Regions from separate parts of the Clostridium sp. 1001283B150225_161107_B6 genome, predicted to be linked through region 1. Evidence: predicted binding sites of a transcription regulator. Region 1 holds the regulator's gene; the other holds the start of a gene.
The links. The regulator Rex, encoded in region 1, represses fermentation and respiration genes when NADH is low (regulators of the CRP and FNR family bind a similar motif). The targets are predictions, from matches to a motif close to ATTGTTAANNNNTTAACAAT.
Positions count from the first base shown of each region.

Region 2: the regulator Rex is predicted to act here: its motif matches at 12,054-12,073, upstream of I2H39_RS21920 (NAD(P)H-dependent oxidoreductase subunit E).

Region 1 covers NZ_JADNMD010000004.1:303,147-318,472, reverse strand. The annotation lists gene alr (alanine racemase) at 143-1,333, opposite strand; gene I2H39_RS12765 (NAD(P)H-hydrate dehydratase) at 1,390-2,937, opposite strand; gene acpS (holo-ACP synthase) at 2,897-3,316, opposite strand; gene I2H39_RS12755 (redox-sensing transcriptional repressor Rex) at 3,337-3,999, opposite strand; gene I2H39_RS12750 (ABC-F family ATP-binding cassette domain-containing protein) at 4,164-6,116, shown strand; gene I2H39_RS12745 (hypothetical protein) at 6,139-6,429, shown strand; gene I2H39_RS12740 (MFS transporter) at 6,488-7,702, opposite strand; gene I2H39_RS12735 (amidohydrolase) at 7,699-8,895, opposite strand; gene I2H39_RS12730 (MalY/PatB family protein) at 8,934-10,091, opposite strand; gene I2H39_RS12725 (DUF819 family protein) at 10,198-11,373, opposite strand; gene I2H39_RS12720 (MarR family transcriptional regulator) at 11,754-12,206, shown strand; gene I2H39_RS12715 (adenylosuccinate synthase) at 12,287-13,564, opposite strand; gene I2H39_RS12710 (LysR family transcriptional regulator) at 13,772-14,701, opposite strand; gene I2H39_RS12705 (DUF11 domain-containing protein) at 14,967-15,278, opposite strand.
Region 2 covers NZ_JADNMD010000011.1:173,222-188,547, forward strand. The annotation lists gene I2H39_RS21865 (hypothetical protein) at 1-234, shown strand, start outside; gene I2H39_RS21870 (glycoside hydrolase family 1 protein) at 399-1,787, shown strand; gene I2H39_RS21875 (PTS transporter subunit EIIC) at 1,817-3,100, shown strand; gene I2H39_RS21880 (PTS sugar transporter subunit IIB) at 3,191-3,493, shown strand; gene I2H39_RS21885 (PTS lactose/cellobiose transporter subunit IIA) at 3,493-3,801, shown strand; gene I2H39_RS21890 (histidine phosphatase family protein) at 3,852-4,688, shown strand; gene I2H39_RS21895 (PTS sugar transporter subunit IIA) at 4,790-6,652, opposite strand; gene I2H39_RS21900 (NADH-dependent [FeFe] hydrogenase, group A6) at 6,789-8,534, opposite strand; gene nuoF (NADH-quinone oxidoreductase subunit NuoF) at 8,553-10,343, opposite strand; gene I2H39_RS21910 ((2Fe-2S) ferredoxin domain-containing protein) at 10,358-10,735, opposite strand; gene I2H39_RS21915 (ATP-binding protein) at 10,917-11,474, opposite strand; gene I2H39_RS21920 (NAD(P)H-dependent oxidoreductase subunit E) at 11,479-11,973, opposite strand; gene I2H39_RS21925 (DRTGG domain-containing protein) at 12,188-12,535, shown strand; gene I2H39_RS21930 (ATP-binding protein) at 12,617-13,039, shown strand; gene I2H39_RS21935 ([Fe-Fe] hydrogenase large subunit C-terminal domain-containing protein) at 13,075-14,469, shown strand; gene I2H39_RS21940 (hypothetical protein) at 14,560-14,892, shown strand; gene I2H39_RS21945 (PHP domain-containing protein) at 14,889-15,326, shown strand, end outside.

The DNA of each region.
Region 1 (15,326 bases):
CACACTCCGTCAATTTATTCAACCTTAGTATTGACATTTTTGGCCTGTGTATACATGGCCCGGATACACTGGGGCATCCGGCCTGCTTTACGCCACACTAATAACATATGATTCAGACGTTCTCTTTGAGCCTGGTAGGCTTTTACATATATCCGAAGCCCTGGTAAATATCGTTAAAATAATCCTTTTGGCCAATGGCCTTCCCGTCCCTCAGATAGACCCTGGGGACCCGTTTTCCGATTCCGCAGATGATTTCGTAGTGGAAACCGCCGCCCAGACGGGCCAGCTCCTCCACCGTGATGCATTCATCCCCATCCCTTCCAATGAGGGTGGCCTGGTCCCCTTCCGCTGCCTCCGGAATGTCCGTTACATCCGCCATAAACTGGTCCATGCATATTCTTCCAAGGATTTTTGCCCGTTTCCCCCTAATCAGCACCGTGCCCTTATTGGAGAGACTGCGCGGATAACCGTCCCCGTATCCCACCGGAATGGTGGCCACCCGCATGGGACGGTCTGCCACAAAGGTGCCTCCGTAGCTCACGGCCGTACCGGGCTCAATGGTCTTTATGTATGTGATAAAGCTCTTAAGCTCCATGGCCGGAACCAGCTTTACCCTGTCCTGAGCCACCTCATCAGAAGGATACAGACCGTAAATGGAAATCCCGGCCCGCACCATATCCAGTCCGTTGGAGTCCAGCCCCTCCACAATGCCGGCGCTGTTGGAGCAGTGGCGGACCGGTATATCCAGGCCCCGGCTGCGGAGCATTTCGCAAAAATCCCTGTATGCCCTGTACTGTGCCTCATAAAACGTCTTATCCGCCTCGTCAGCCCTGGCAAAATGGGTAAACATTCCCTCAATGCGGATACCCGCAAGCCCGGATATCCTGACTGCCTCCTCTGCCGATGCCTCGTCCGGCGTCATGCCAATCCGGCTCATGCCTGTGTCCACGGCCAGATGGATGCTGGCCCTGGCGCCGTTCTTTACAGCTGTCTCCGATAGCTTCCTGGCCTCCTCATACCGGAACATGGCCGGACGTATATCATACCGGACCAAATCTTCAAAGCGGCTCTCATGGGTCACGCCCAGCACCAGAATCATTTTCTGTATGCCGTGGCGGCGCAGATTGATTGCCTCGTCAATGGTCGCCACCGCATAGCCTTCCACATAAGGGGCAATGGTTCCGGCCACCGGAACGGCCCCGTGTCCGTACCCGTCTGTCTTTACCACACCAATCATGGAAGTGGCTGGCCCAAGGCTGGCCTTCATTGCCCTCATATTGGATTCCACCGCATCCAGGTCAATGGCTGCGTAAACTCTGCTGTAAGAATTCATGGTTGTTGCCTCCTGTGTCATGTCCCCCTTTTCACGGGGACCCTCTTGATTGTATTTTAATTCATAGACCCGGCCATCACACTGCCGACCGCATCCGCCAGTTCCGATGCCAGCAGGCTGTGGGCGCCGCTTTTAGAGGCGGCCGCGTCTCCCGCCCGCCCGTGCAGGTATACGCCCAGGCAGGCGGCCTCCTCCTCCTCCATGCCAATGGCTATCAGTCCTGCTATGATACCTGTGAGCACGTCTCCTGAGCCGGCCTTTGCCATGGCGCTGTTGCCGCTGGAGTTGATGTACAAATTCCCGTCCCGCCCTGCCGTGACCGTGGCTGCGTCCTTCAGCACACAGGTAAGGCCGTAGCGGCCTGCATACTCCAGGGCCGTGCCTGCCAGGTTTTCCTTAATCTGCTCTATGCCCTCCCCCGTGAGCCGGGCCATTTCCCCCAGGTGCGGGGTCACAATAATGTTCTCCGTATAATAGGATGTCAGATAGGGATGGCCAGCTATGGCATTCAGGCCGTCCGCGTCAATGATGACCGGCACAAAGGCGCTGGTCAGTATATCCTCCACCAGATACTCCACGTAGGGTCCGTTTCCCAGTCCCGGTCCCAGGACCACCACGTCGGCCCATTCCATCTGGGCTTCTATCATCTTCCGGAATTCCTCCCTGCCCTCCATGAGCTGGTCCGGGGTGTAGGCGGCTATAATGGCCTCCGGCAGGCGTTCCTGGAGTATCTGCCGGTTTTCCTCCACCGTAAGGAGCTTTACCAGCCCGGCCCCTGTCCGGTATGCAGATAAGGCGCTCAGGTAAGCGGCCCCGCACATATTCCTGGAGCCCGCCACAATCAGTACCTTTCCAAAGGTTCCCTTGTTGGAATAAGCAGGACGCCTGGGAATCCGTTTCAAGTCCTCATCCCCGTAGGTAACGGCAAAATCCCCTGCCGCCGTTCCCTCTGCCGCCTTCACCGCCTCCAGGGCCTGAACGGGAAATCCGATATCAGCCACTTCCACCTGCCCTGCATATTCCCGTCCCGGATACAGGGCTGTCCCGGTCTTCTCCCATCCAAAGGTAACGGTTACATCCGCCTTCAGGGCAATGCCCATGACAATTCCCGTATCCCCATGGATGCCTGAAGGAACATCCACTGCCACGGTACGGCGTATGGACCTGGCCTCCAGCATCTCGATGCACTGCCTGTACTCTCCCTCAACCGGCCTGCTCAGTCCCACGCCGAACACCGCGTCAATGAGAAGGCCGCACGTTTCCTTTTCCCCGTCCTGCCAGGGCGAAGAGAAAAGGCCCACATTGGCGGCAATGGAAAGCTGTGCTCTGAATTCCTCTGTTCCTCTTTCCGGATTCCCCACCAGGAATACACGCACCGGATACCCTTTTAAATGAAGCATTCTGGCTGCCGCCACGCCGTCGGCCCCGTTGTTGCCGGTGCCGCATACAGCCCACACCGTATCCCCCTTCTCCCAAAGGCGCTCTGCTGCCCGGGCCACCTCAAGAGCAGCCCGTTCCATCAGGACCAGGGATGGGATTCCCACGGTATGGATGGTATATGCGTCAATGGCCTTCATCTGTTTTCCCGTTACCAGCATCCTCATATGACTGTACCTCCTTTATCCTTCCCTCTCCCACTGCAAATGCCATGGCGTATTCCCCTGTGTTGGTGATGGAAACCTCCAGGCGTTCCATCCCCATCTCCTTAAACCGCGTAAGGGCCCCCCGGTAAAGGCGGACATAGGGCTTGCCCAAATCGTCCCTGAGCACCTCCACGTCAATGGGCATAAAGGTGCGGAATCCCGTTCCCAAAGCCTTGGCCACAGCTTCTTTCACAGCAAAAGAGCCGGCCAGCTTAGAGGCGGACCCCTTTGCTTGCCGGCTTTCCATATCTGTAAATGTGCGCATCACAAAATAATCCTTTTTACAGGCTTTTTCCATGCGGCTGATTTCAATTAAATCCGTTCCAACTCCAAGTATCATGGCGCTGACTTCCTAAACATTTACTTTAATGAATTTCTCTGCTCCTCCTGCTGGTCATACATACTGCTGACCCGGTAGGAAAGGCGCATCAGGCTCTCGGACAGATGTACATTTTCAACCACCACATCCTCCGGCACCACCAAATCCGTATGGGCAAAGTTCCAGATAGCCCTGATTCCCGCATTCACAAGGCGGTCCGCTATCTCCGGCGCCTTTGTCTTGGGAATGGTCAGCGCTGCAATCTGAATCTCATTCTCCCGGATAAATGTCTCCAAATCATCCACGGAGCGAATCTCAATTCCCCTGATAACAAGTCCAATCAGTTTGGGGTTAATATCAAACATTCCCCTGATGACAAAGCCCCTGCGCTCAAAATTCGTGTAGTTGGCAATGGCCTGTCCCAGGTTTCCTGCTCCGATGATAATTACATTATGCTGTCTGTCAATTCCCAGTATCTTAGCGATTTCCGAATAGAGGTACTTTACATTATAACCATATCCCTGCTGTCCGAATCCGCCGAAATTATTCAAATCCTGACGGATTTGAGATGCAGTCACCTTCATTCTGGCGCTCAGCTCGTTGGAGGATATACGCTCCACACCTTCCTCTATTAATTCACCTAAATAACGGTAATAGCGGGGCAGCCTAGAAATCACTGCCTTCGAAATCTCCTTGCGTTCCATGATGTATCCACCTTCCCATTGTGCAATTCTATCAAAACTCTAATAGTACTATTATAAACACACGTCAAAAAAATGTCAAACACGTTTACATATGTTCTTGAAAAAATCGTTCCCTTATATTATACTTGTGAGAGCAAAATATGTCGTTTTTAAAGGAGTTTACCATGATTTTATCATGCAGCAATATAAGCAAATCTTTTGGGGAGAAACATATATTAAAGCAGGTTTCCTTCCACCTGGAGGACCATGAGAAGGCGGCCATCGTGGGAATTAACGGCGCCGGCAAGTCCACCCTCCTGAAAATCGTCATCGGGGAGCTGGCCCCTGACGAGGGGTGCGTTGCCCTGGGCAAGGGCGCCTCTGTGGGCTATCTGGCCCAGCACCAGGACCTGGACAGCGGCAGCACCATCCAGGACGCCCTGCTGGAGGTCAAACGCCCCATTCTGCAGATGGAAGAACGCATCCGCTCCCTGGAACTGGATATGAAAAGCGCGTCCGGCGAACGCCTGGAAGCCATGCTGGAGGAATACAGCCGCCTGACCCACCAGTTTGAGCTGGAAGGCGGCTATGCCTGCCGCAGTGAAATCACCGGTGTATTAAAGGGACTGGGCTTTGCCGAGGAAGAATTCACAAAGCCCATCAATACCCTTTCCGGCGGGCAGAAGACCCGCGTGTCCCTGGGCAAGCTTCTTCTGACCAGGCCGGACATCCTGTTTCTGGACGAGCCAACCAACCACCTGGACATGGAATCCATTGCCTGGCTGGAGACTTACCTTAAGACCTACAGCGGCAGTGTAATCATTGTTGCCCATGACCGGTATTTCCTGGACCGGGTGGTGACTAAAATCGTGGAGCTGGACAATGGAACCGGAACCGTATTCAGCGGCAACTACACTGCATACAGCGACAAAAAGGCCATGCTTCGGGATGCCAGAATCCGGGCATACTTAAATCAGCAGCAGGAAATCAAGCACCAGGAGGCGGTAATTGCCAAGCTGAAATCCTTTAACCGTGAGAAATCCATACGCAGGGCCGAGAGCCGTGAAAAGATGCTGGATAAGATTGACCGGCTGGAAAAGCCCATGGACATCGACGACTCCATGGACATCCGGCTGGAGCCGGATGTGGAAAGCGGCAAGGATGTGCTTACAGTCACCGGCCTGAGCAAATCCTTTGACAGCCAGACCCTGTTCACGGATGTGGACTTTGAAATCAAGCGGGGGGAGCGGGTGGCCATCATCGGCAACAACGGAACAGGCAAGACCACCCTCCTTAAAATCATCAACCAGCTGCTTCCGGCTGATACCGGCGAAATACGCCTGGGTTCCAAGGTCCATATCGGCTACTACGACCAGGAACACCAGGTCCTTCATATGGATAAGACCCTGTTTGACGAAATCCAGGACACCTATCCCACCATGAACAATACCCAGATTCGCAATACCCTGGCCTCCTTTCTCTTTACGGGGGACGATGTGTTCAAGCTAATCCGCGACCTGAGCGGCGGCGAGCGGGGCCGTGTCTCCCTGGCCAAGCTGATGCTGTCCGACGCCAATTTCCTGCTGCTGGACGAGCCCACCAACCATCTGGACATCACGTCCAAGGAAATCCTGGAAAGCGCCCTGTGCCGTTACACCGGAACCGTCCTCTATGTGTCCCACGACCGGTATTTCATCAACCGCACAGCCACCCGAATCCTGGATTTGACCGGCCAGTCCCTGATTAATTACATCGGCAGCTATGACTACTATCTGGAGAAAAAGGAGGCTGTGGAAGCGGCCTTTGCGGCCAGGAACAGCCGTTCATCATCCGCCTCCCGTACCTCCCGGTCCGCCGGCAGCCCTTCCCAGGGCTCCCAGAATGACCTGAAGCTGGAGTGGAAGGCCCAGAAGGAAGAACAGGCCCGTATACGCAGGATTCAGAACGAGCTCAGGAAAACAGAGGATTCCATCCATGCCCTGGAGACAAGGGACAGTGAGATTGACGCCCTGCTCACCAAGGAAGAGGTCTACACCGATGTGCCGCGGCTTATGGAGCTGAATAAGGAAAAAGAGGAAATAGCCGGACAGCTAGAAACGCTGTACCTGCACTGGGAAGAATTAGCCGAGGAGGCCTGATGCCGCAGAAAGGAGCTGCTACATGAAACTGAAACGTATATTTGCCCTCATAGGCGCCATTGGGCTGGCCGGCCTGTTTATCCTGGCCATTGTGCTGGCTGCCATGGGAGCGCCGAAGAATTATCTCATGGCGGTTATCTTCTCCCTGGTTTTCATACCCATTATCATGTATGCCATGGGACTTATGACCAGGGTGCTGAAACCATCCGACCCCTTTGAAGATATGGACGGAGATGCCGGAGGGAATCCCCTGCAGGATAAAACAGACATGGATTCAAAGGATGATTTGAGAGAATCCAAGAGAACCAAATAAATGACACTCCCCCTGTGAAAGACTTTTTTATTGATATGTCTTCCACAGGAGGAGTGTTTTAACTTGACAGCCCCTTTACCCAGAACACGCCCAGCATAACCACAGACAACAGGGCCGCGCCCTCATAGGGGAACCGTATATCCAGGACGCCTGCGGCCCGGGCCATGAACCCCAATACCAGCGGTGAAGAAAACTGTCCCAGACTTCTCATAAACATAATGACGGAACCGGCTGCCAGGGACTCCTCCTTCTCACAGGCAATACATGCCTCTGCGTTAAAGGTGCCCACGGCCGAGGCAAGGGCTATTCCAAACAGTACCAGACCCAGTATGGTAAGTGCCAGGCTGTTCTTTGCATATAGAGAAAGAAGTCCGCCAATGGCGCACAGCCAGATGAAGGTACTCATATATCTTCCCAGGATATTTTTCAGCTTTCCGATACAAAGCCCTGTCACAAGGGAGCTTACGGTCTGGAATGACATAATGATTCCCACTTTTTCCCCGCGGATTAAACCCTCCGAAAGAATGATGGCGGAGCAGTTGTTCAGTATGGCAAAATAACCTACAAACACCACAAACGTGCCAATTCCATAGACCCATATCTTCTTAATGACGCCAAGGGTTCCAAAGCTATGATGCCCGGCCCCTGCTGGAACCCCATTTTCATTCCCCGCAGCCTCATTCCCCGCAGCCGTTACATCGGGAATATGCTTCAGGCACAGCCACAGACATGGGATTCCAAACAGATACACCAGGAACACGGCTCTCCAGGAAATGGCAGCCAGATACCCGGCCAGCACCATACAGATAATGGACGACACGCTGGACCATATGACAATTCCTCCATTTAAGCGGTGCTGTTCCTCCCTGGTAAAAAAATAGGACAGCAGCCCCACTGACAGCGGCATCATCAGCCCATATCCGGCTCCAATGAGGATTCTTGTAAGGACCAGTGTGTAAATACCGGTGGCCAGACCGCCCAAAAGACCGCCCGCCAGGAACAGGACCAGCCCTGTTCCGCAGAGCTTCCGGACCGAATACCGTCTGCTGAGCCAGGTAAAGGGAATGGCTGCTGCAATCACCATCAGTGACGGCAGGGATACAATCATCTGTACCAGCACGCCGGGGGCATCCGGAAAGGTCTGGCGTATGACTCCAAGGGCAGGCGATATGCCGGTTCCCACCAGCGCATTGGCCATGGAAAGGCTCAGCACTGCCCACAGCACCATGGACCTGTTTTTCAGTTCTCCTGCCGTATTATCCTTTGTACTCATGAATCCTGCCTTTCTAACAGATGGTATAGTGTGCTGATATAGACAGCCAGGGCCGGAACCATGGCATCCTCATCAATGTCAAATCCGGGATTATGCAGACTGGCTGTCAGGCCCTTCTCCTCATTCTTCACTCCGAAGAAGAAAAAAGCGCCCTTAAATTTTTTGGTATACCAGGCAAAATCCTCTGACCCCATCTCAGGCTCCGTACGCTTCATTACCTTGTCTTCGCCCAGCACTTCTGCCGCGGATTTGCAGATTATATCCGTCACATCCCTGTCATTGGCAAAGGAGGGAAATGCAAAGGAATCCTCAAATTCACAGGTGATTCCGTTCATCCGGCTGATATCCCTTACAATCTGCTCCAGCCGTTTTGCAATATAGTCCCTGACCTGGCTGTCGTGGGCCCGGAAGGTCCCTCCAAAGGTCAGCTCCGAGGGCAGGACATTTTTAGTGGACAGGACCCCGGCGTTTATGGAGCATACCGAAATAACAGCCGTCTTCATGGGCGGTATCTCCCTGGAACGTATATTCTGAATGGCCTGAATCATCTCCATGGCAATGGGTATCAGGTCATTTCCCTTATGGGGCGACGCAGCGTGACATCCCCTTCCCTTCAGCTTTACCTCAAAAAAATCGCCGCTGGCAAAAAAGTTCCCGTATCTGCACCCCATGACCCCGGCCGGGTACTGAGGCTGGCAGTGGGCTCCAAATATGGCGTCCACGCCATCCAGAACGCCGGAATCCACGATGAGCTTTGCGCCGCCGGGAGCCGGGCCTTCCTCGGCAGGCTGGAATATCAGCTTGACGCACCCGCCCGGAATCTGGTCCCTGTGCTCTGAAAGATAGGATGCCAGTCCCAGCAAAAGGGCTGTATGTACATCATGGCCGCAGGCATGGCATACCCCGTCCCTGGCGGAGCGGTAAGGCACATCCTTCTCATCCTGCATTCCCAGTGCGTCCATGTCCGCCCTGACCGCTATGGTATTTCCCGGCCTGCCCGTGTCCAGGATTCCCAGCACAGCACTCTCCGCAAATCCGGTCTGTACCTGGTATCCAAACTCCTCCAGCAGTCCTGCCACCATGGCTGATGTCTTTGGCAGATAAAATCCGGTTTCAGGACAGGAATGTATCTTTCTTCTCCACTCCACCATTCTGCTCCTGTAGTCCTGGGCCTCATTCAGTAATTCCTGCATCCTATCACACTTCCTCTCTCAGTTCTTCCGGCACAGAATCAGCCAAATATGGTTTTCAGCCTTTCAAGGCCTTCCTTTACCATAGCCCTCTGCGTACCGATATTGATACGGATAAATCCGTTTCCTTCCCTTCCGTAATGGGAACCGTCATTCGGCGCCACACCGGCTCCCACCACCTTTTCCATAAGTTCCTCCTGGCTTAATCCGTAAGCTGTGAAATCCAGCCACATAAGATAGGTTCCGTCCTGCACATACGTCTTTGCCTTAGGAAGGTTTTCCTTTACATACTCCGTCACAAACTGCGCATTCTCATATAAATACTGATTCAGCTCATCCACATAGGCTGCCCCGTGGCGGTAGGCCACCTCAAATGCCTTAAGCCCAAACAAGTCCACGCCCACATGAAACGCAGTAACTGCCTTGTTCACCCGGTTGTACAGCTCCGGATTCTTGATAATCAGGATAGATGATTTTAGACCGGCAATGTTAAAGGTCTTGCTGGGAGCCATGGCAATGACGCTGCGTCCTGCCGCATCCCGGTTCACCGTCTGGTAAGGTATGTGCTTATGACCCGGGAAAATCAGGTCGGAGTGTATCTCGTCCGAAAACACCAGGACCTGGTAGCGGCTGCACAATTCATTGAGTCTGGTCAGCTCCTCCATGGTCCACACACGTCCCACCGGATTATGGGGGCTGCAGAGTATGAAAAGCTTTACGCCCTCCTTAAACTTCTCCTCCATGTCCTCAAAGTCCATTTCATACCGCCCGTCTGCAAGTTTCAGGGAGGAAGCGACCAGGGTTCTCTCCTGCTGCTCAATCACCTTGAAAAAGGGGTCGTAAACCGGCGTGCTCACCATTACCCTGTCCCCCTTATCCGTCAGGGCATAGATGATGAAGGAACAGGCGCAGACAACGCCGGGAATGGTAATCAGCTCCTCCTTTTTTATGTCAAAGTTATTGCGGGTCCTGTTCCATTCAATGAAGCTTTCATAGTACCCCTCCGACGGGAAGGTGTACCCATAGGTGGGATGCTCCGCCCTGTCTGTCAGGGCCCGTGTGATTTCCGGCAGGGTTTCAAAGTCCATATCTGCGATTCCAAAGGGAATCAGGTCCTTCCGGCCGAAATCCTTCTCCAGCCGGTCCCACTTAATCACCTCCGTATTGTGTCTGTCAAATGCCTTGTCAAAATTGTACATGTTTTCTTACCAACCTTTCTTAGATACTTATCATTAATTGGATGCATGCCCGCTGGGTGCATCCTGTCTGATGTACCCTATCATACTCTCAGAAAGCCTCCCCTGTCTACCCCAACATAATCAGCAGGTTGCACATCCCCAGACCCACAAAGGTTCCAATCATGGAGCCAATGGCCGCCATAATCACGGAAATGGACTGATAGGATTTACCATAGGCAGCCGCAACCACGGGAGCCGAGGACACGCCGCCGATGTTGGCGATGCTGGCAATTCCCAGGGTACACAAATCCACCTTCATAAGCTTTGCCACCAGGAACATGATAACGACATGAATCAGGAGTACGGTAATGCCTGACAGGAAGAAGATGCCTGCATTGGCAAAGCTCTTTAAGTCCACATTGGAGGATGATACGGAAAGGGCAAAGACAGCCAGCGTTCCCCCTATCAGCTCCAGACCGTTTATGTAGCCGAATTCCGTGGTGGTTCCGATGATGACGCCAATGGCTGTGACCAGGAGATACAGCCACACCTGTGCAGGCACGGCCGGCACCAGTTCCCCTAAAAAACCGCCCATGTGGAAACCAAATGCAACAATCACAAGGCCCACTCCCAGAATCATAAACAAATCCAGGGAGGTTGGAATCTGTTTCTCCCTCTTAGTCTCATCCAGTCTGGATGCAATCACATCGATTTCCTCCGGATTGCCGCCTGTCCATTTATTAAACCTGGCAGCAAAGGGGACCATGACAATCAATATGGTCATCCAGGGACGGAATATCAGGTTAATCAGCAGCAGTACATTGGCCAGATTCTCATCGCTGAGCCCCACTGCCCCTGCAACCGCGTACAGGTTTTCAATGCCCCCCGTAAAACTGGCTGTCCACGTGCCGAAGGACTGGGGAATCTGCTGCAGTCCCAGCGGACCTGCAAAACACTTATACACCACCACCATTCCCACGCAGATGCTCAGGGTGGTACACAAAAATACAGCCAGCAGCTTGGGGCCTATCTTTACCATTTTCTTAAAATCACATTGCACCGCGATACAGAATACCATGAAGGGAACCATGTATTCCAGGATATTGCTTCTCATTGAACTGATGGCCTTATTGCTGAAAGACCAAATGCCAAAGGTATTGCAGCATACAACAATCAGGAAGACAATGATGACCGGCGGCAGATACTTATAAATCTTTAAGGGATACTTCTTTACAATCCAGAACACAAATGCGTTAATTGCCAATAATGCTGCTACGAAACTTAATCCTGATGTTACTAACATACGCTTCCCTCCTGTGATTCATAATGATATACGGCCAAACAGCTCTCCCCTGGCAAAACACTTTAATATTAAAACTGTTTAACCATTAAACTATTTACAATTAGAAGTATACTATAAGTTTCGCTATATTTCAACATTTTTTTATGCAAATTTACATCAGTTTCCCATCCGTCCCATCCATATATCAGTCATGTTGTATATATCCTGATTTCCGCCGCGTTTTTTCCTTCCTCTTCTCATTGAAACATGACAACTGCATGGCCATCAGCCCATGTACACAGGCCATCCTATGAATATGTAATGAAATTGGGTTGAAATCTTTCCTGTTTTTCCTTATACTAATAAGAGTACAGTTTTATCATCAAATGACCGGGGGTATTATGGAAAAAAAGAATCGAATCCAGGAAACCATATCATTAATCATGAAATATAACCGTCAGATGTACGAATACGGCAAAGACTTCCGTACCTACGGTACCGATAAGATGCTCCGGGTGGACCAGATGTCCATCATCAATTTGATTGGCGACAATCCCAGGTGCAACCTGAAACTCATTGCCCAGTCCACTGACTCCAACATCTCCACCGTATCCCTTCAGGTGGCGCGCCTTGTGAAGCTGGGCCTGCTGGAAAAGCACCGCTCCAGCATGAACCAGAGAGAAATTGTCCTGAGCCTCAGCGAGGAGGGCATGAAGGCCTATGCCTTCCACAAAAAGCTGGACCAGGACTGGTCTGATACCGTGGCTTCCCTGCTCTGCGGATATACGGAGGAGGAGCTGGCTGTCATCAACACCTTTCTCCACCAGCTGCTGACCGAGAATCCGCCCATGTAGGAGGCTGTTTACAGAATAAAGCACCCAAAACAGGACCCGCCGGCAGCTGCCGAAGGGTCCTGTTTTCAATCGTTCTATATTTATTTGCGCATAATGATGTCGTCTCTTCCCGGTCCGTTGGACACCATTGAGATAGGAGCCTCAATTTCCTTCTCCACAAACTCAATGTATTTGCGGCAGTTCTCCGGAAGGTCCTCATACTTCCTAATGCCGCGGATATCACACTTCCAGCCCGGCAGTCTGGTAAGAACCGGCCTGGCCTTCTCAAGCTTAGCCGTGGTGGGGAATTCCCTGGTGACCTGTCCGTCAATCTCATATCCGACGCAGACCGGTATTTCATCCAGATAGCCCAGCACATCCAGCACAGTAAATGCCACTTCCGTGGTGCCCTGAATCCGGCAGCCGTATCTGGTAGCCACTGCATCGAACCAGCCCACACGTCTGGGTCTTCCTGTGGTGGCGCCGTACTCTCCGCCGTCGCCTCCCCGGTTTCTCAGCTCATCTGCCTCGTCTCCAAATATCTCGCTGACAAAGGCGCCGGCGCCAACTGCGCTGGAATACGCCTTGACCACCGTGGTGATATCCTTAATCTCATAAGGAGGAATGCCTGCGCCGATGGCTCCGTAGGCAGCCAGTGTGGAGGAGGAGGTGACCATTGGGTAAATACCGTGGTCCGGGTCCTTAAGGGATCCCAGCTGCCCCTCTAACAGGATGTTCCTGCCTTCCTTAATGGCCTCATGGAGATAAGCGGAGGTATCACATACATACGGCTCAATCATATCCCGGTAGCCCAGGAGCTCTTTTATGATTTCCTCGGGGTCCAGAAGAGGTTTATGGTACAGGTGCTCCAGAATCACGTTTTTCAGTTCACATACCCTGTATGCCTTTTCCCTCAGCAGCTCCTGGTCAAAGAGCTCGCTGACCTGGAAACCAATCTTGGCATACTTATCCGAATAAAAGGGAGCAATGCCTGATTTGGTGGAACCAAAGGACTTTCCGGCCAGACGCGCTTCCTCGTAGGTGTCAAACAGCACATGATACGGCATGAGAATCTGGGCCCTGTCTGAAACCAGGATTCTGGGCTTGGGCACGCCCCGCTCCACCAGCGCTTCGATTTCCTGAACCAGATATGGGATATTAAGGGCTACTCCATTGCCGATGATGCTGGTAGTATGCTGGTAAAACACGCCGGATGGCAGAAGATGAAGGGCGAACTTGCCGTAATCATTGATGATGGTATGGCCTGCATTACTTCCGCCCTGGAAACGGATGATAATGTCAGACTCCTTGGCAAGCATATCCGTAATCTTACCCTTTCCTTCGTCACCCCAGTTAGCACCTACAATTGCTCTGACCATACTAAAATCCTCCTTCGGGTATTTCCCGTCCAATGCTCATTTGCAGTTCATGAAAGGATGGACACGCATTCCTGTGTATCTTATCCTTACCTAATTTACTACAACCTATACCATAAGTAAAGACGTTATTTATTATGTTTTCCATAAGCAGTACTTATGTCATTTCCAAGGAGGACCCTTGTACACTATCTGCTGCCTGCCCCATGCTCAACTGCCGCCTGTCCGCAGGCCATCATGCTCAGCTGCCGCCCGTCCGCAGGCCATCATGTCCAGCAGCCTGCGGCCCGGCATGGAAATCAGGCTGGACTCCCCTGTAACCACGCATATATGACGGGGCGGCATCTCCTTTTTAAACCTAAGGCGGAACACCTCCCCCCTGTCTATGGCAGCTTCAGCAAACCCTTCCATGACACAGCCGATTCCCATGTTGCGTCTGGCGAACTGTACTATCATGTCGCTGATAGCCAGCTCAAATTCCGGTTTGAGCAGCGTTCCCTGCTGTGCCAGAAAGGCGTCCATAAAGGTTCTGGTGCTTGTATTTTTTTCCAGCGCTATGCAGGGAAATGCCTCCAGCTCCTTATACTCCAGCTCCCGACCATCCAATTCCCGGAAGCTGCTGCCTGCAATAAAGACATTGCGTATGGCCTTTACCTGAAACTGCTTAACCGTTCCCCTGCTGGTAAAGGGCGTGGTCACCACCCCAAAATCAATTCTTCCCTCTTCCAGGCTTTTAATAGTCTCAGGGGTGGGCGCATTGGTCACATTCACCTTAATCTTTGGATACTCCCGGTGAAACTGTTCCAGATAAGGAAGAAGGTAAAACTGCAGCGTCATATCGCTGGCGCCAATCCGGACCTCCCCCACATCCATATTCAGCATCCGCTCCAGCATCTTCCCGCCTTCCAGAAGCTCCTCCACCCCAGGCTTCACATAGTGGTACAAAAGCTCCCCTTCCCGGGTCAGCTGCACTCCCTTGGACGTACGGAAAAAAAGCTTTGTACCGGCCTCCTTTTCCAGCTGCCGCACGGCCTGGCTCACAGCCGGCTGGGAGATACACAGCTCCTGGGCGGCGGCTGTAAGGCTGCCGTGGGCGCATACGTGGTAAAATACTTTATAGTACTCAAAATTCACATTCATCCATAAGTTCTCCTTATCGAAAGATAACATGTCCAGAATTAACTGTTATGGATATCATAGCATAAAACAGAGGGATTGTGAAACTGAAATAATGACGGCAAGCTTCCCAAATTAATTTGCTCCCCATAAATATAATATCTATGGAGAGCAGTCAAACATACTATATGAACTTACGCGTGCCGAATTACTGAATATATCACGGCCGGACCATGTTACAAAACAGCTGCTTTCATACCTGAAAAGACAGACCAGGAAAATAACAGGCTCATGATATGTGCAGCGTATTGCTGGTAACCGTTGGTGTTGCGGCGGCGCCATTAACGGTAAAAGAACCTGTCACAAATGCAGCGCCCGCCGGAATTGTGTCTGTGAACGGCAAGTTTGTCAAAGCGCTCAGTCCCGCATTCGTTACTGTAATCGTATAGGTTAAGGTATCGCCAATACTGGCGGTAAGCTTGTCTACCGCTTTAAGCAGCGTTGGGGCAAGAAGCAAAACCGTTGATACAGCGTTGCTGTTGACAGGATTACCGGCATATGTCACACTGGCGGTATTATCAAGCTTATTTATAAGGGCCACGTTTCCTCACCTCGCTTATTATGATTTTAATACATCATATGTAAGCGG
Region 2 (15,326 bases), on a different contig from region 1:
AAGAATTGGCTGAAAAATGAGGCGCTGAGGCGCTGCCTTTTTCCTCTGGCATTTTTATGTATCTTTATCGTATGGAGACTGGCGGAACACGGTTTTCGGAATATATGGATATATTTGCTGCTGACGGCCGGCGTCATATGCCTGGCCCTGGACCGTGTCTTTAAACCCTGGGAGCATTACAGGATGAGAAAACGCCGGGAGAAGGAACAGCAAAAACAGGATAAGAAACTATAATATGAATCAGATATTCAGACGGAAGCGGATGCAGGCGTAACCTGTGCATCCGCTTCTTTCATTTCCGCCTGGTTGGTTTTTCCTTTGTGCAGCGGAAAAATCAAATTTTATCTTTTGGCCGCGGCTTGTTATAATAAGGCCATAAAAGACAGGAGGGATAGAACGTGAACGATTTTTTATGGGGAGGAGCAACTGCCTCCTACCAATGCGAGGGCGGCTGGCAGGAAGGCGGAAGGGTGGAATCCATGTGGGATGTGTATTTGCATGAGAACCATCTGGAGAACGGGGACGTGGCCAGCGACCATTACCACCGTTTCAGGGAGGACATCCGCATGATGAAGGAGGGAGGCCAGAACAGCTACCGTTTTTCACTGGCCTGGCCCAGAATCATCAGAAACAGGGAGGGGGAAGTGAACCAGGAGGGCGTTGATTTTTACAATCAGCTGATTGATGCCTGTCTGGAATATGGAATCACACCCATGGTAACCATTTTCCATTGGGACCTGCCCCAGTACCTGGAGGAACAAGGCGGATGGCTGAACCGTGAAACATGTGCGGCATACACCCATTATGCAAAGATATGCTTTGACCGGTTTGGGGACCGGGTAAAGCTGTGGGCAACCTTTAATGAGCCAAGGTATTATACCAACAGCGGTTATCTAATCGGCAACTATCCTCCGGGACACCAGGATATTCAGGAGACAGTTACTGCTTCCTACTATATGATGCTGGCGTCCGCCATGGCTGTGGAGGCATTCAGGGCAGGCGGATATGACGGGCAGATTGGAATTGTGCACAGCTTTTCTCCTGTCTATACCACGGACACAAGGGTGGAGTCAGCCATAGCCGAGAGATTTGCCGATAATTTCTACAATAACTGGATACTGGATACAGCGGCCCTGGGAGAAATTCCGGGAGATTTGCTGGGAGAGCTTAAAAAGACCTGCGACCTGTCCATGATGACTCCGGAAGACTTAGCCGTCATCCGCCGCAACAGGGTGGACTATCTTGGACTGAACTACTATGCCAGGGTCATGGTAAAGCCTTATGAGAGCGGGGAGACAACCCTGATAGTCAATAACCAGGGAAAGAAGGCAAAGGGGACTTCCCAGACCATCATTAAGGGCTGGTTTGAACAGGTAAGGCCGGAGAGCAGCCGTTACACGGAGTGGGATACGGAGATTTTCCCGGAGGGGTTGTATGAGGGGATACGAAGGGTATGGAATAAATACCATCTTCCCATCTATATCACGGAAAATGGAATCGGACTCTACGAGGATATATCTGTGAGCCAGGTGGAGGACGATGACAGGATTGAATTTATGGACATGCATATTGCAGCGGTGCTGAAAGCCAAGGAGGGAGGCTGTGATGTGCGGGGGTACTATGCCTGGTCGCCTTTTGATTTGTATTCCTGGAAAAATGGAACTGAGAAGCGCTATGGACTGGTTGCCATTGATTATGAAAACGGACTGGAACGCAGACCGAAAAAAAGCTATTACTGGTATAAGGATGTAATTGAAACGGAAGGAAAACATATTACAGGAAAATAATGGGGGAGTGTTATATGAATATACAGAGTATGAGCGTTTCAATGGAAAAATATGTTATGCCCATTGCCAACAAGCTGGGGAATGAGATACACCTGCGGGCAATCCGGGACGCCTTTATGTCCCTGCTGCCAATTACTTTTACAGGAGGTATTGCCGCCGTACTGAGCTCTGCTCCTTCTGCAGATGCCGCCGGAACGGGAATCACCCTGGCCTGGGCCAGGTTTGTGGAGAGCAACAGCATGATTTTCTCCTGGATTAACGCGCTGACATTGGGGGCCATGTCCCTTTATATCTGCATTGGAATCATCCATTTTCTGTGCAAGAGCCGGAAAATAGAGTCGTTTCTGCCGATTCTCCTGGGAGTCTGCGGATTTCTGATGCTGATTGCAGAGCCTGTGTCCCTTGGATGGGACGGAAAGATGGCGGAGCTGTCTTATATGGACGGCAAGGGGCTGATTCCGGCCATGTTTATATCCATACTGACTGCGGATTTGTATTGTTACATGAGGAAACGGGATTTTGGTAAGATTTCCCTGCCGGATACAGTGCCTGCATCTCTTTCGGATGTATTTGCCTCCATAGTGCCGGGGGCGGTACTGATGGTAATCTACATCGCGCTGTTTGCAATCATGAATAAAGTGGGAACCACGCTGCCGAAACTGATTTACAATGCCATTTCCCCGTCCCTGACAGCGGCGGACAGTGTTGGTTTCACCATTATCATTACACTGATGGTACATATTTTCTGGTTTTTCGGCATACATGACGCCGCCCTTTCAGGCGTGCTTGCGCCTATCCGTGACGGTAATTTATCCATCAATGCGGCTGCCCATGCAGCCGGGCAGGCCCTTCCGTCCATTTTCACCACGCCGTTCTGGGTATATTTTGTGGTGATTGGAGGATGCGGTTCCGTGCTGGCCTTGACAGCGCTGCTGTGCTTTTCAAAGTCAAAGCAGCTAAAGACCATTGGAAGGCTGGGAATTGTACCTGCGTTTTTCAATATCTCAGAACCTGTAATCTTCGGCCTGCCTCTTATGCTGAATCCTGTATTTTTCGTACCATTCCTGCTGACTTCGGTTATTAACGGCACTGCCGCGTATCTGACCATGCAGGTCGGCCTGATTGGAAAGAGCTTTGCCATGCTGTCCTGGCAGATGCCTTCTGTTATTGGAGCATTTTTTTCAACCATGGACTGGAAAGCGCCGCTGCTTATCCTGGTTTTGATTGTGGCAGACGGGCTGGTGTATTTCCCGTTCTACAAGATTTATGAGAAGAATATGGTCAAGCTGGAAAGCGGGGAAGAGGGAAACTAAATAGAAACAGCCATTTAAAATAGTAATCCAGGACAATGGTTCCAAAGGGGAATCCACAAAAACCAATCCAAAAAAGGAGGATATAAATATATGAAACGAATCGTATTATTATGCAATGGCGGTTTATCCACCGGAATTCTTGTAAAAAAAATGAAAGCAGCAGCAGAGGCCCAGGACTTTGCATGTGAGATTTCAGCTGCCCCTGTTTCCGATGCGGAGGCAGTGGGAGCAGAGGCAGACCTGATTCTCCTGGGCCCCCAGGTGCGGTTCCAGATGGAGACCGTGAAAAAGCAGGTGTCATGCCCCGTGACATCCATCGACCCTGTGTCATACGGCACAATGAATGGGGAGAAGGTATTAAATCAGGTAAAAAAAGAATTGGGGGAAGCGTAATGGAGGATATGGAACTGATTTGCCTGCAGATTATCAGCAATGCAGGCGAGGCCAGGAGCGAGTCCATGGCTGCCCTGGCTGCTGCCAGAAACAGCAGATTTGACGAGGCCGGGGAACATCTGGCTGCCGCCGGGGAGAAAATGAAAGAGGCGCACCATGTACATACCAGGCTGATAACCATGGATGCCAACGGGGAATTGGATAAAATCAGTCTTATCATGATTCACAGCGAGGATATTATGATGGGGGCGGAGATTACATTGGCTCTGGCAAAGGAAATTGTGGAGCTGTACAAAAGCAGAGCTTAGAAACGGGAAGGTGATAAGTTCCCGGGTGGAGCCGGGAGCTGTCCGGAATCATGATAAAGGGAAGGGATACAGAGATGGAGAAGCAGATGAGAATAAAAAAATGGTGTATATGTATGGTATTGATTACGGGGATAGCGGCATTGTCCGGCTGCCGGAAACAGGCTGATGGGGAACAGGCAGAGCCGCTGGCAGCAGAGCAGAAAGCCGTCACAATTTATCTGGTCCGGCACGGAAAGACCTTTCTGAACACCACAGGACAGGTGCAGGGCTGGGTGGATTCGCCTCTCACGGAGGAAGGGGAATCCCAGGCTGATGCGGCAGGAAGAGGGATGAAGGATATTCCGTTTGTCACTGCGTTTTCCAGCGATTTGGGCAGACAGCGTGCAACGGCAAAGCGTATTCTGGCCCAGAATCAAGGGGACATCCCTGAGCTGCAGGAAGTCATCGGGCTGAGGGAAGAGTTTTACGGCGGCTTTGAGGGCAAACCGGATGCGGAGCTGTGGCGTCCGATTTACGAAGCCAACGGGGTTTCCTATGATGAGAACCAGTCAACCTATCTGAATCTGTCAAAAAAGGAGAAGGTGGATACAATTGCTGCCATTGACCCGCTGCATATGGCGGAGAACTATGAGGATATCTCAAAACGTTCCATTGAGGTCATGGATACAATTGTAAAGACAACCCAGGAGGCAGGCGGAGGAAACGCACTGGCGGTATCCAGCGGCGATGAGATTGCAACCATTCTGGATTTGCTGGTGCCTGAGCAGTATCAGGGGGAGCATATATCAAACTGCAGCGTAACGGTCCTGACTTATGAGAATGGCGGGTATACGCTGGAAACGTGCGGGGATGTGAGCTATATGGAGGCAGGAGAAGAAACGGAATAAATCAGTTAAAAATACATTGCAGGGAAGCTGGCAGCCTGACAGGGGAAGATACATACCCGGTCAGGCTGTTTCTGCCATTTATACAGTTATAAAAGGTCAGTCTAAATCAATAAATCCATAAACTGCCGGCAATCCCTGACCTTTGCCAGCTTGTAAATGGTATTGGTTTTAAACAGGTTATCAATCATTACATTATAGACAGGAATAATGGTGTGGTTCCAGGTTGGGGCAAGGGCAAAGAGAAAGATGATTTTCACATTGTACTCGCCCCAGGGGAGCTTGTTTTTCAGCACGCAGACGCAGACAGCTGTCCGCCTTGCGTTGTTTTCCATGGCGTGGGCAAAGGCAAAGCCGGGTTCAAAGGCAGTAGGTGCAATGGATTCGCGCTGCATAACGCTTTCCAGGAACCCCGGTCCCACATATCCCTGCTCATAAAGCCTTTCGCACAGAAAGGCCACTGCATCCTGGCGGGAATCGAATTCCATGTCGGTAAAGAACAGGGAGGGTTTGAATAAGGTCCTGAAATAGGTCCTGATGCTGTTGACCTCGCTGTCCCTGACAACAGTGAGCAGCTTTTCCTTCTCATGATAGTTCAGAAAGTTCCGGCACAGGATTACCGGCACCTCCCCGGGCTGGAAGGGGAGGGGGACCGTGGTGAGGACGGCCAGGATGTCTTTGGGCATTTCCAGGGGACAGTCAAAGATGGACCAGGTATAGGCTATTTTAAAGCGGCACTCGCCCATGTCCTCCAGGCGCTTGACTATAAGCTCTTTGATTTGTTTTCCGTAGGGATTAACCAGCGCCACCTTTTGCTCTGTCTTTCCGAGATTTGTCTCCATGGCCCGTATGAAGTGTATGGCGAAAAGGCTGATTTCGTCTTCGCTCAGGGATGTGCCTGAGAGATTGTTGAACCGGTCAGCGAAAAAAATGGCAATGTCGTATTCCAGCGGATATTTGGATTTAATAGTAGCAAGCACCGGATTGATGACGTACTGTCTGTGCCGCCTCCGTTCCAGGGCGCCGTGGAGCTGCTCGGTCATTTCATGACAGAATTCCTTATCAATGGTAAAATCAAAACCATATTCCACGTTGATTTCAATCAGTATCTTTTCCAGGAGAGTTTGGGCCTGGCTGTCCGGTTTTTCGTTTACGTGATAGAAATCATTTTGAAAGAGTCTGGAGAAGTACCTGTGTTCCGAGGGTGGGAAGGTGATAAAAAGCCGTGAACCCAGTTCTTCTAAAAAATGCCTGCCCGTGCTTAAGGCATCTTCATCGGGTTCATTGTCAGGTGACATTTCTGGCATAAAAAAGCCGCATACAGCCCGCTCGGCCATGACAGCAGTGCCGATGAGCAGGCGTACAATGGTGGTGTCATAGAGGTGCCGCCGGAGAAGGTCCAGTTCCCGGAACATCAGTTCCTTCAGCTCCTTTAAATCTACAATGTCAAAAAAAGGCTGGAATTGTTCCATATCAAAATAATGGTTAACATTCCGGTTCATGATATAGAGGGTGTAGTAGGAACGTTTTTGTTCCTCTGAGGCGGACAGGGAGAGGACTCCGTTCTGTTTGATGATGGCCGGCTGGCCGTGGCGTCTGGTCATGTTCCGGTTCAGCTGGGCCACCATTTTAGTGAGCAGGGCATCGCTGATGAACAGCTCATCCGCCAGTTCCAGATAAGGTGTTTCCCGGCAGAACAAAACCTGCCGGATGATAACCCATTCCAGGTCGTCTTCCGGAAGTCCGTTTTCTGAAGTTCGGACCCGCTTTTCCCGATGTCCGGCGTCTATGAAGTAGCCCTGTCCTTTTTTTGAGCAGATAACCTCCTGCGCCTGGGACCCGTTGATTTCCTTGATATCGCTTCTTACGGTCCTGTCGCTGATATGCAGAAGGGCGGCAATCTGCTGGGATGTCAGGCAATCATGTTCTGCCAGTAAATCCCAAATCCGTTTCTGACGTGCAGTCATGGTATCCTCCTGGAATGTAGCAAAACAGCGGATGCAGGGGCAAGCCTGCGGTCCGCTGTTTTGCATATATGTACATTGCTTGCAAAAACCATTGAAAATCTGTCTTTACGGAATTTACGTGATTATGGTGTGGTGATTAGTGCTGGTTAATGCTCCTCTTTACATAAGTGGTGTGGAGCAGGTGATGTGCTTTCTCACTTCCTGGCTCGCCCAGGTAAGTGGCGTAGAGTTCCTTGATGGCAGGATTCTCATGGGACTTACGGATTGGGTTGCCTAAATCGATATCGTAGAGCACCTTTGCCCTCAGACTGCGGATGTCCGTTGTGTTGCGCACATGTCCTGGCTGCTGGGGCTGTCCGCCGCCGTTTACACAGCCGCCGGGGCATCCCATGATTTCGATGAAGTGATAGCTGGCTTCACCGGATTTAACCTTATTCAGCAGTTCTCTGGCATTGCCCAGGCCTGAAGCTACTGCAATCTTTACTTCCATGCCGGCTACATTGTAGGTGGCTTCCTTGATTCCCTTTGTGCCGCGGACTTCTGTGAAGTCCGGCTTGGGCAGCTCTTCGCCTGTCAGGGTTTCCACGGCAGTTCTGAGGGCGGCTTCCATAACTCCGCCTGTTGCGCCGAAGATAACGGCTGCGCCGGTTCCAAGGCCCAGAGGTGCGTCAAACTCCTCATCCGGCAGGTCTAAGAACCTGATGCCGGCCTTCTTAATCATGCGGGCCAGCTCCCTGGTGGTGATGGATATGTCCACATCCGGCATTCCGTTGGCATCCTCGTCCTCGCGGCCAATCTCAAACTTCTTGGCAGTACATGGCATTACGCTTACGCTTACAATGTCCTTCGGGTCAATTCCTGCCTTCTCGGCATAGTAGGACTTGGCAATGGCGCCAAACATCTGCTGAGGAGATTTACAGGAAGACAGGTTCTCTGTCATGTCCGGGAAATAGTGCTCGCAGTATTTTACCCATCCAGGTGAACAGGAAGTGATGAGCGGCAGTACGCCTCCGTTTTGTACACGGTCAATAAACTCATGCGCTTCCTCCATGATGGTAAGGTCTGCGGAGAAATTGGTATCAAATACCTTGTCAAAGCCCAGACGGCGCAGGGCTGCAGCCATCTTGCCTTCCACATCCGTGCCGATAGGCAGTCCGAATTCCTCGCCAAGTCCTGCGCGTACAGCAGGGGCAGTCTGGACAATCACATGCTTTTTGGGGTCTGCTATGGCTGCAAATACATCTGCGGTGTAATCCTTCTCAGTCAAGGCGCCGGTTGGACATACGGCGATACACTGACCGCAGGATACGCAGGAGGTCTCTCCCAGGCCCATCTCAAAGGCAGAGCCGATGGAAGTGGCAAATCCGCGGTTGTTGGCGCCGATAACGCCGATGCCCTGTATGTTTTCGCAGACAGCCACACAGCGGCGGCACAGGATACATTTGCTGTTGTCCCGAATCATATGGGCGGCAGAGGTGTCAATCTCAGACGGGGTAATCTCTCCGTCATAGTAACCCTCGTCGTCAACGCCCAGCTCATGGGCCAGCTCCTGAAGCTCGCAGTGTCCGCTGCGGACACAGGACAGACAGGAACGGTTGTGGTTGGATAACAGGAGCTGTAATGTCTTCTTCCTGGAATCCAGTACTTTAGGTGTATTGGTAAATACTTCCATGCCTTCCTCAGCAGGATAGACACAGGAAGTTACCAGTTTTCCATTCTTTAATTCTACTATACAGATACGGCAGGCACCGATTTCATTGATTTCCTTTAAGAAACACAGAGTAGGAATCTCGATATGTGCCAGTCTGGCTGCCTCCAGGATTGTGGAACCCTTGGGAGCGGTGACTGCAATGCCGTTGATTTTAAGATTAATTGTCTCCATCGTATATTCCCTCCCTCATTATTTCTTGTAGATAGCGCCGAATTTACATTTTTCCATACAAGCGCCGCACTTGATACACTTGTTCTGGTCAATGACATGGGGATTCTTTACAGAGCCCACGATTGCTCCGGCAGGACAGTTGCGGGCACACAGCGTACATCCGCGGCACTTGTCACGGTCAATGTTAAAGGAGAGAAGCGCCTTGCATACGCCCGCTGGACAGCGCTTTTCCTTGATGTGTGCTTCGTACTCGTCGCGGAAGAAATGAAGGGTGGAGAGTACTGGGTTGGGAGCTGTCTGGCCCAGGCCGCACAGTGAGTTGGCCTTTACATAGTGACAGAGCTCCTCCAGCTTATCCAGGTCTTCCATTACAGCCTGGCCTTTTGTAATCTTGGTCAGGATTTCCACCATACGTTTGGTGCCGATACGGCATGCAGTACATTTGCCGCAGGATTCCTCCACAGTAAATTCCAGGAAGAATTTGGCGATGTCCACCATACAGTCATCTTCGTCCATTACAATCAGACCGCCGGAACCCATCATGGAACCAATGGAAATCAGGTTGTCGTAGTCAATGGGGATATCAAAGTGCTCGGCAGGGATACATCCGCCGGAAGGTCCGCCGGTCTGTGCCGCCTTAAACTTCTTGCCGTTTGGAATGCCGCCGCCGATTTCTTCAATGACAGTGCGCAGGGTAGTGCCCATGGGAACCTCCACAAGGCCGGTGTTGTTAATCTTGCCGCCCAGTGCAAATACCTTGGTTCCTTTGGATTTCTCAGTACCCATGGAAGCAAACCACTCAGGACCATTCAGAATAATCTGAGGAATGTTTGCATAAGTCTCAACGTTATTTAAGATACTTGGCTTGCCGAACAGACCCTTCTGTGCAGGGAACGGAGGTCTGGGTCTTGGCTCGCCGCGCTTGCCCTCGATGGAGGTCATAAGAGCAGTTTCCTCGCCGCAGACAAATGCGCCGGCGCCCAGACGCAGGTCGATGTCAAAGTCAAATCCGGTTCCGAAAATGTTCTTGCCTAAGAGTTCCATCTCACGGGCCTGCTGGATTGCGATTTTCAGGCGTTCCACAGCAATGGGATACTCAGCACGGACATAAATAAAACCCTGGTTGGAGCCGATTGCATAACCGGCAATGGCCATGGCCTCCAGAAGAGCATGGGGGTCGCCTTCCAGCACGGAACGGTCCATGAATGCGCCGGGGTCGCCCTCGTCCGCATTACAGCATACATATTTCTGGTCGGCGTCATTCTGCTTACAGAGCTTCCACTTAAGACCGGTTGGGAAACCGGCGCCGCCGCGGCCCCTGAGTCCGGCATCCAGCAATGTCTGGATGACATCATCCGGAGTCATCTCCGTGAGCACCTTGCCCAGTGCCTGGTATCCGCCTGTACCTATGTATTCCTCAATGTTTTCAGGATTGATGACACCGCAGTTGCGCAGGGCGATGCGGTGCTGTTTTTTATAAAAGTCAGTGTCAATCAGCGCCTTGATGCCGCCGGTAGGGCTTACGGTCTCCTGGTACAGAAGACGTGTCACCACACGGCCCTTTAACAGGTGCTCGGAAACAATCTCAGGAATGTCGTTTACCTGCACCATGGAGTAGAAGGTGGCATCCGGGTATACAATCATGATAGGACCTAAGGCGCAGAGTCCGTGGCAGCCTGTCTCTACAACAGCCACTTCCTCCTCCAGTCCCTGATGTTTGATTTCATATTTTAAAGCTTCCATAATCTTCGGGCTTCCGGAAGAAGTACATCCGGTACCACCGCAGACTAATACGTGTGAACGATACATCGTACTTTCCTCCTTTATTTAAGACCTGCAGCGCCCATGGTGTATTTCTCCACAGGATGGCCGCCAACCAAGTGGCGCTCAACCACTTCCAGGGCTTTGTCGGCATTCATTTTCACATAAGTAATCTTATCCTTTCCAGGCTCCATGACTTCCACAATGGGTTCGTACTGGCATAAGCCGATACAGCCTGTCTGGGTAACGGAAATTTTATTGGTAAGTCCTCTTTTCTGGACTTCGTCTGCAAGCGTATTCAGAACCGGCCTGGCGCCGGCAGCGATACCGCAGGTAGCCATACCTACAACCACACGGATATGGTCATGGTCTTCGGCACGCATGTTTACCTGGCTCTGCATCTTTTCTCTGATTGCCTGTAATTCAGCAAGAGTTTTCATATGCGATTATCCTCCTCGTTATGAGCACTTAGTGACCGTACTTTGGTCACTTATGTGCGATACATGTCATCTCCACTTGGTGAGGTGTTTCACGAACCTAGTGGAGTGGCTCGTTATGAGCACTTAGTGACCGTACTTTGGTCACTTACGTGCGATACATGTCATGTTCGTCGATACCCCTTTAAATCAGGGCACCTCCGTCAGTTTCCTGTTGATTCTCTTTCAGATATTCCATTATGTAAGCAGACACTTCAGGGGTATTAAGCGGGATTCCGCCAAGAATCTCCCTCATCTCCCGGGTGTCCAGGGTGAATGATGCATCGTTGTATGTATAGGTATAAAGAAAATCCGTGTCAGGATGATATACGATTAAATTGTGTATGGTGGCGTTCATGTCGCCCAAAGGCATCCTGTCAATATGGGACAGTCCAAAGACTGCTGTCACGGTGGTTCCCTTACCTGGTTCCGATTCAATATGGAAGCTGCCGCCAGTGCTTTCCGCGGCATATTTGAAAAATGGAATCCCAAGCCCTACCTTTCGGGTGGTTCTGGTGGTAAAGAAAGGGTCCGTCACATGGGCTGCCTGTTCCGGCGTCATCCCGCATCCGTTGTCGGCTATGACAATGGTCAGCTTGTCAGCGCTTGTATCAGCGGTTACCAGGATGGTCACCAGCGAGGCGCCTGCCCGCGTGGAATTCTCCGATACATCTAATACATTCAGGGAAATCTCTGTCATCATAGGCTTAGTTGTACTTGGCTAAAATGCCTGGTATGTCATCAACAGTAAGCCTTCCGTATACCTCGCCGTTAATCATCATGACGGGCGCAAGTCCGCAGGCGCCAACGCATCGGCAGGAGTCCAGGGAGAATTTGCCATCTGCTGTGCACTCACCATTGGTGATGCCCAGCAATTCTTCCAGTTTCCTGAAGATTTCACCGGAGCCTTTAACGTAACATGCGGTACCGAGACAGACAGATATCTTATACTTACCCTTTGGCTGTAATGCGAACTGGGCATAAAATGTGGATACTCCGTAGACTTTTTCCAGCGGAATACCCATTTCGTCAGATATCATGGTCTGCACTTCGATAGGAAGATAACCATAAATTTCCTGGGCCTTCTGCATAACCGGCATCAGTGCGCCTGGCTGGTCACCCAGCTCGGCAATCACTGATTTCAGCGCTGCTTCCTGCTCAGGCGTCCCCATAAAGGGAACAGTTTGTTTTTTGCAAGCCATCTTTTTATTACCTCCTCACTAGTTGTACATTGTGCAATGTATCAATATTTTATCACGTATAGAAAAAAAAATCTACCATTAATGTGAAAATTCTAACGATAAAAAACATGTAAAAAAACGGAATTATATTGAAAACAGACAAAATGGATGGTATGCTATAATGTACGGAAATATGTACAATTGACAAGTAATGATAGCAAGGAGAGACAAGGGTATGACGGTTAGGGATGTAAAAGATGTATTAGGGGCCAGGGTTCTGGCAGGGGAAGAATTCCTGAATCGGGAGGTAAAGTCGGCCTGCGGTTCGGATATGATGAGCGATGTACTGGCATTTTCCAAAGACCACTCTGTACTTCTGACAGGTCTGTGCAATCCGCAGGTTATCCGGACAGCGGAGATGCTGGACATTGTCTGTATCATTTTTGTAAGGGGAAAGAAACCCGATGAATCCATGTTGGAAATGGCCAGGGACAGGGGGCTTGTAGTCATGGCCACGGGCCACCGCATGTTTTCTGCCTGCGGTATGCTGTACCAGGCAGGGCTGCACGGCGGGGCTGTCTGATGCTCCCGGCATCCGGGAATGCCGCAGGATGTCCCGGAAGGCACTGGGAGAGAATACATATAATAATGAAGGGAACCAATTATGGAGGAAGCAATTGTATTAACATATGACATATCGGCAGACGACTTCACAAGGGCAGGTGAAGCCAGCAGCGATGTGAAACGAAAATTGAAACAGATGGGTGTAAGTCCCGATGCCATCCGCAAGGTGGCCATAGCCATGTACGAAGGAGAAATCAACATGGTAATCCACGCCAAAGGGGGCGTCATTACTGTGGAGATTACAACGGAAAAAATCAGGATGATACTGGCTGACGTGGGTCCCGGCATACCGGATGTAAAGCTGGCCATGCAGGCAGGCTATTCCACTGCGCCGGATGAAATCCGTTCCCTGGGTTTCGGGGCAGGTATGGGCCTGCCGAATATGAAGAAGTATTCTGATTCCATGGATATTGACACCAGAATCGGAGAGGGGACCACCATTACCATGGTAGTGAACCTGTAGTATGCTTCGCAAGAATAAGAGAATGAGGTGGTAAAATGGATAAATTTTATCATTCTGTAAGGCTGGACGAATCACTGTGCAAGGGCTGCATCAACTGTATCAAGCGGTGTCCCACGGAGGCCATCCGGGTACGGGGCGGCAAGGCCAGTATCAATAACAAATTCTGCATTGACTGCGGGGAGTGTATCCGGGTTTGTCCCCATCATGCAAAGCTTGCGACCTATGATAAGCTGGATGTGATGAAGAAATATAAATACACGGTGGCCCTTCCGGCCCCGTCCCTGTACAGCCAGTTCAACAACCTGGATGATGTAAACATTGTGCTCAACGCATTGCTGCGCATGGGCTTTGACGATGTGTTTGAGGTCAGCGCTGCCGCCGAGCTGGTCAGCGAGGCTACCAGGCAGTATATATCGGAGCATGAGGGACAGCTGCCCTTAATCAGCACGGCATGTCCTTCTGTGGTGCGTCTGATTCGGGTGCGTTTTCCCAATCTGATTCCCCATCTCCTTCCTATCAATCCTCCGGTGGAGGTGGCGGCTGTTCTGGCTGTCAGAAAGGCCATGGAGGATACGGGACTGCCAAGGGAGCAGATTGGCATTATGTTCATTTCCCCCTGCCCCTCCAAGGTGACCTATGTAAAGTCACCCCTGGGAACTGAAAAGAGCGAAATCGACCAGGTGCTGGCCATCAAGGATGTATATCCCAAGCTGCTGGCCTGTATGAAAACCGTTGTGGGCGAGGATTATCCTGTCATCGGCACATCGGGTAAGATTGGAATCAGCTGGGGACACAGCGGCGGAGAGGCCAGCGGTCTATTTACGGAGAATTACCTGGCGGCGGACGGCATTGAAAATGTGATTCGCGTGCTGGAGGACATGGAGGACCAGAAATTCACCAATCTGCGGTTTGTGGAGCTGAACGCCTGCAACGGGGGATGCGTGGGCGGCGTCCTGACAGTGGAGAATCCATATGTTGCAGAGGTCAAGCTGAAACGCCTCCGCAAATACATGCCTGTGGCCAGGAGCCATATGCATGAGAGCGAGGAAAATGTAATCAAATGGACCACCGGCGTCCAGTACGAACCGGTTTTCCGCCTTGGCAACAATATGATGGAGAGCTTTTCCAGGCTGAACCAGGTGGAGCGCCTCATGAAGAAGTTTCCCGGACTGGACTGCGGTTCCTGCGGCGCTCCTACCTGCAAGGCCCTGGCAGAGGATATTGTCAGGGGGGATGCCAATGAGACGGACTGCGTTTACTACCTCAGGGAAAACCTCCACAAGCTGTCTGAGGAGGTGGCTGTGCTGGCGGACGATTTGCATAACGGCGACAGGGGAGGCCAGGAGACACTGCGCATCCTGAAGGAATACATACAGAGAATCTCGGACGAGATGTCCGTGCTTGATAAGAAGGACGAGGATGAAGAGTGAAAGCGCCGTCATCCGGAGTTTCGGAAATGATTGTGCTTTATGGGAAATTACCCTAAATGGGAAAATGCTCTGGGAGCAAAGGAGGTTTTTATGACAGTTCAGGAATTGATTGACAAACAGATATTCGGCGTGGTGAACCTGGGGGACAGCCTGGACCGGCAGATTACGGTCCCGTTTTGCTGCGACCTGCTGAGCATTGCCATGGGCCGCGCCCCGGCAGGATGTGCATGGGTGACGGTTATGGCCAACATGAACACCCTGGCAGTGGCGGCCCTGACCGATACGGCCTGTGTCATTCTGGCAGAAGGTGCGGTTCTGGACGACGCTGCCAGGAAAAAGGCCATTGACCAGGAGATAACAGTGCTGTCCACGGATATGCCCATCTTTGAGGCGGCCCTTGAGATTCATGGTATGCTGTCATGATGAACCTGGCTTATGACCTGCACATCCATTCCTGCCTGTCGCCCTGCGGGGATGATGACATGACGCCTGCCAATATTGCAGGCATGGCGGCATTAAAAGGATTGGATGTGGCGGCCCTTACAGACCATAATACATGCCGCAACTGTCCGGCCTTTATGGCCGCCGCTGCGGAGTACGGCGTGCTGGCAGTGCCTGGCATGGAAATTAATACGTCCGAGGAAGTCCATGCAGTGTGCCTTTTCCCTACCCTGGAGAAGGCACTTGATTTTGACGCCTATGTCTATGATAAGCTGATTAAATTTCCGAACAGGGAAGAAATATTCGGAAAACAGCAGATTTACAATACCCAGGACCAGGTGTGCGGCACAGAGCCCAGCCTGCTGATTAATGCAACGGAAATATCCTTTGACAGCCTGTGGAACCTGGTCCGCTCC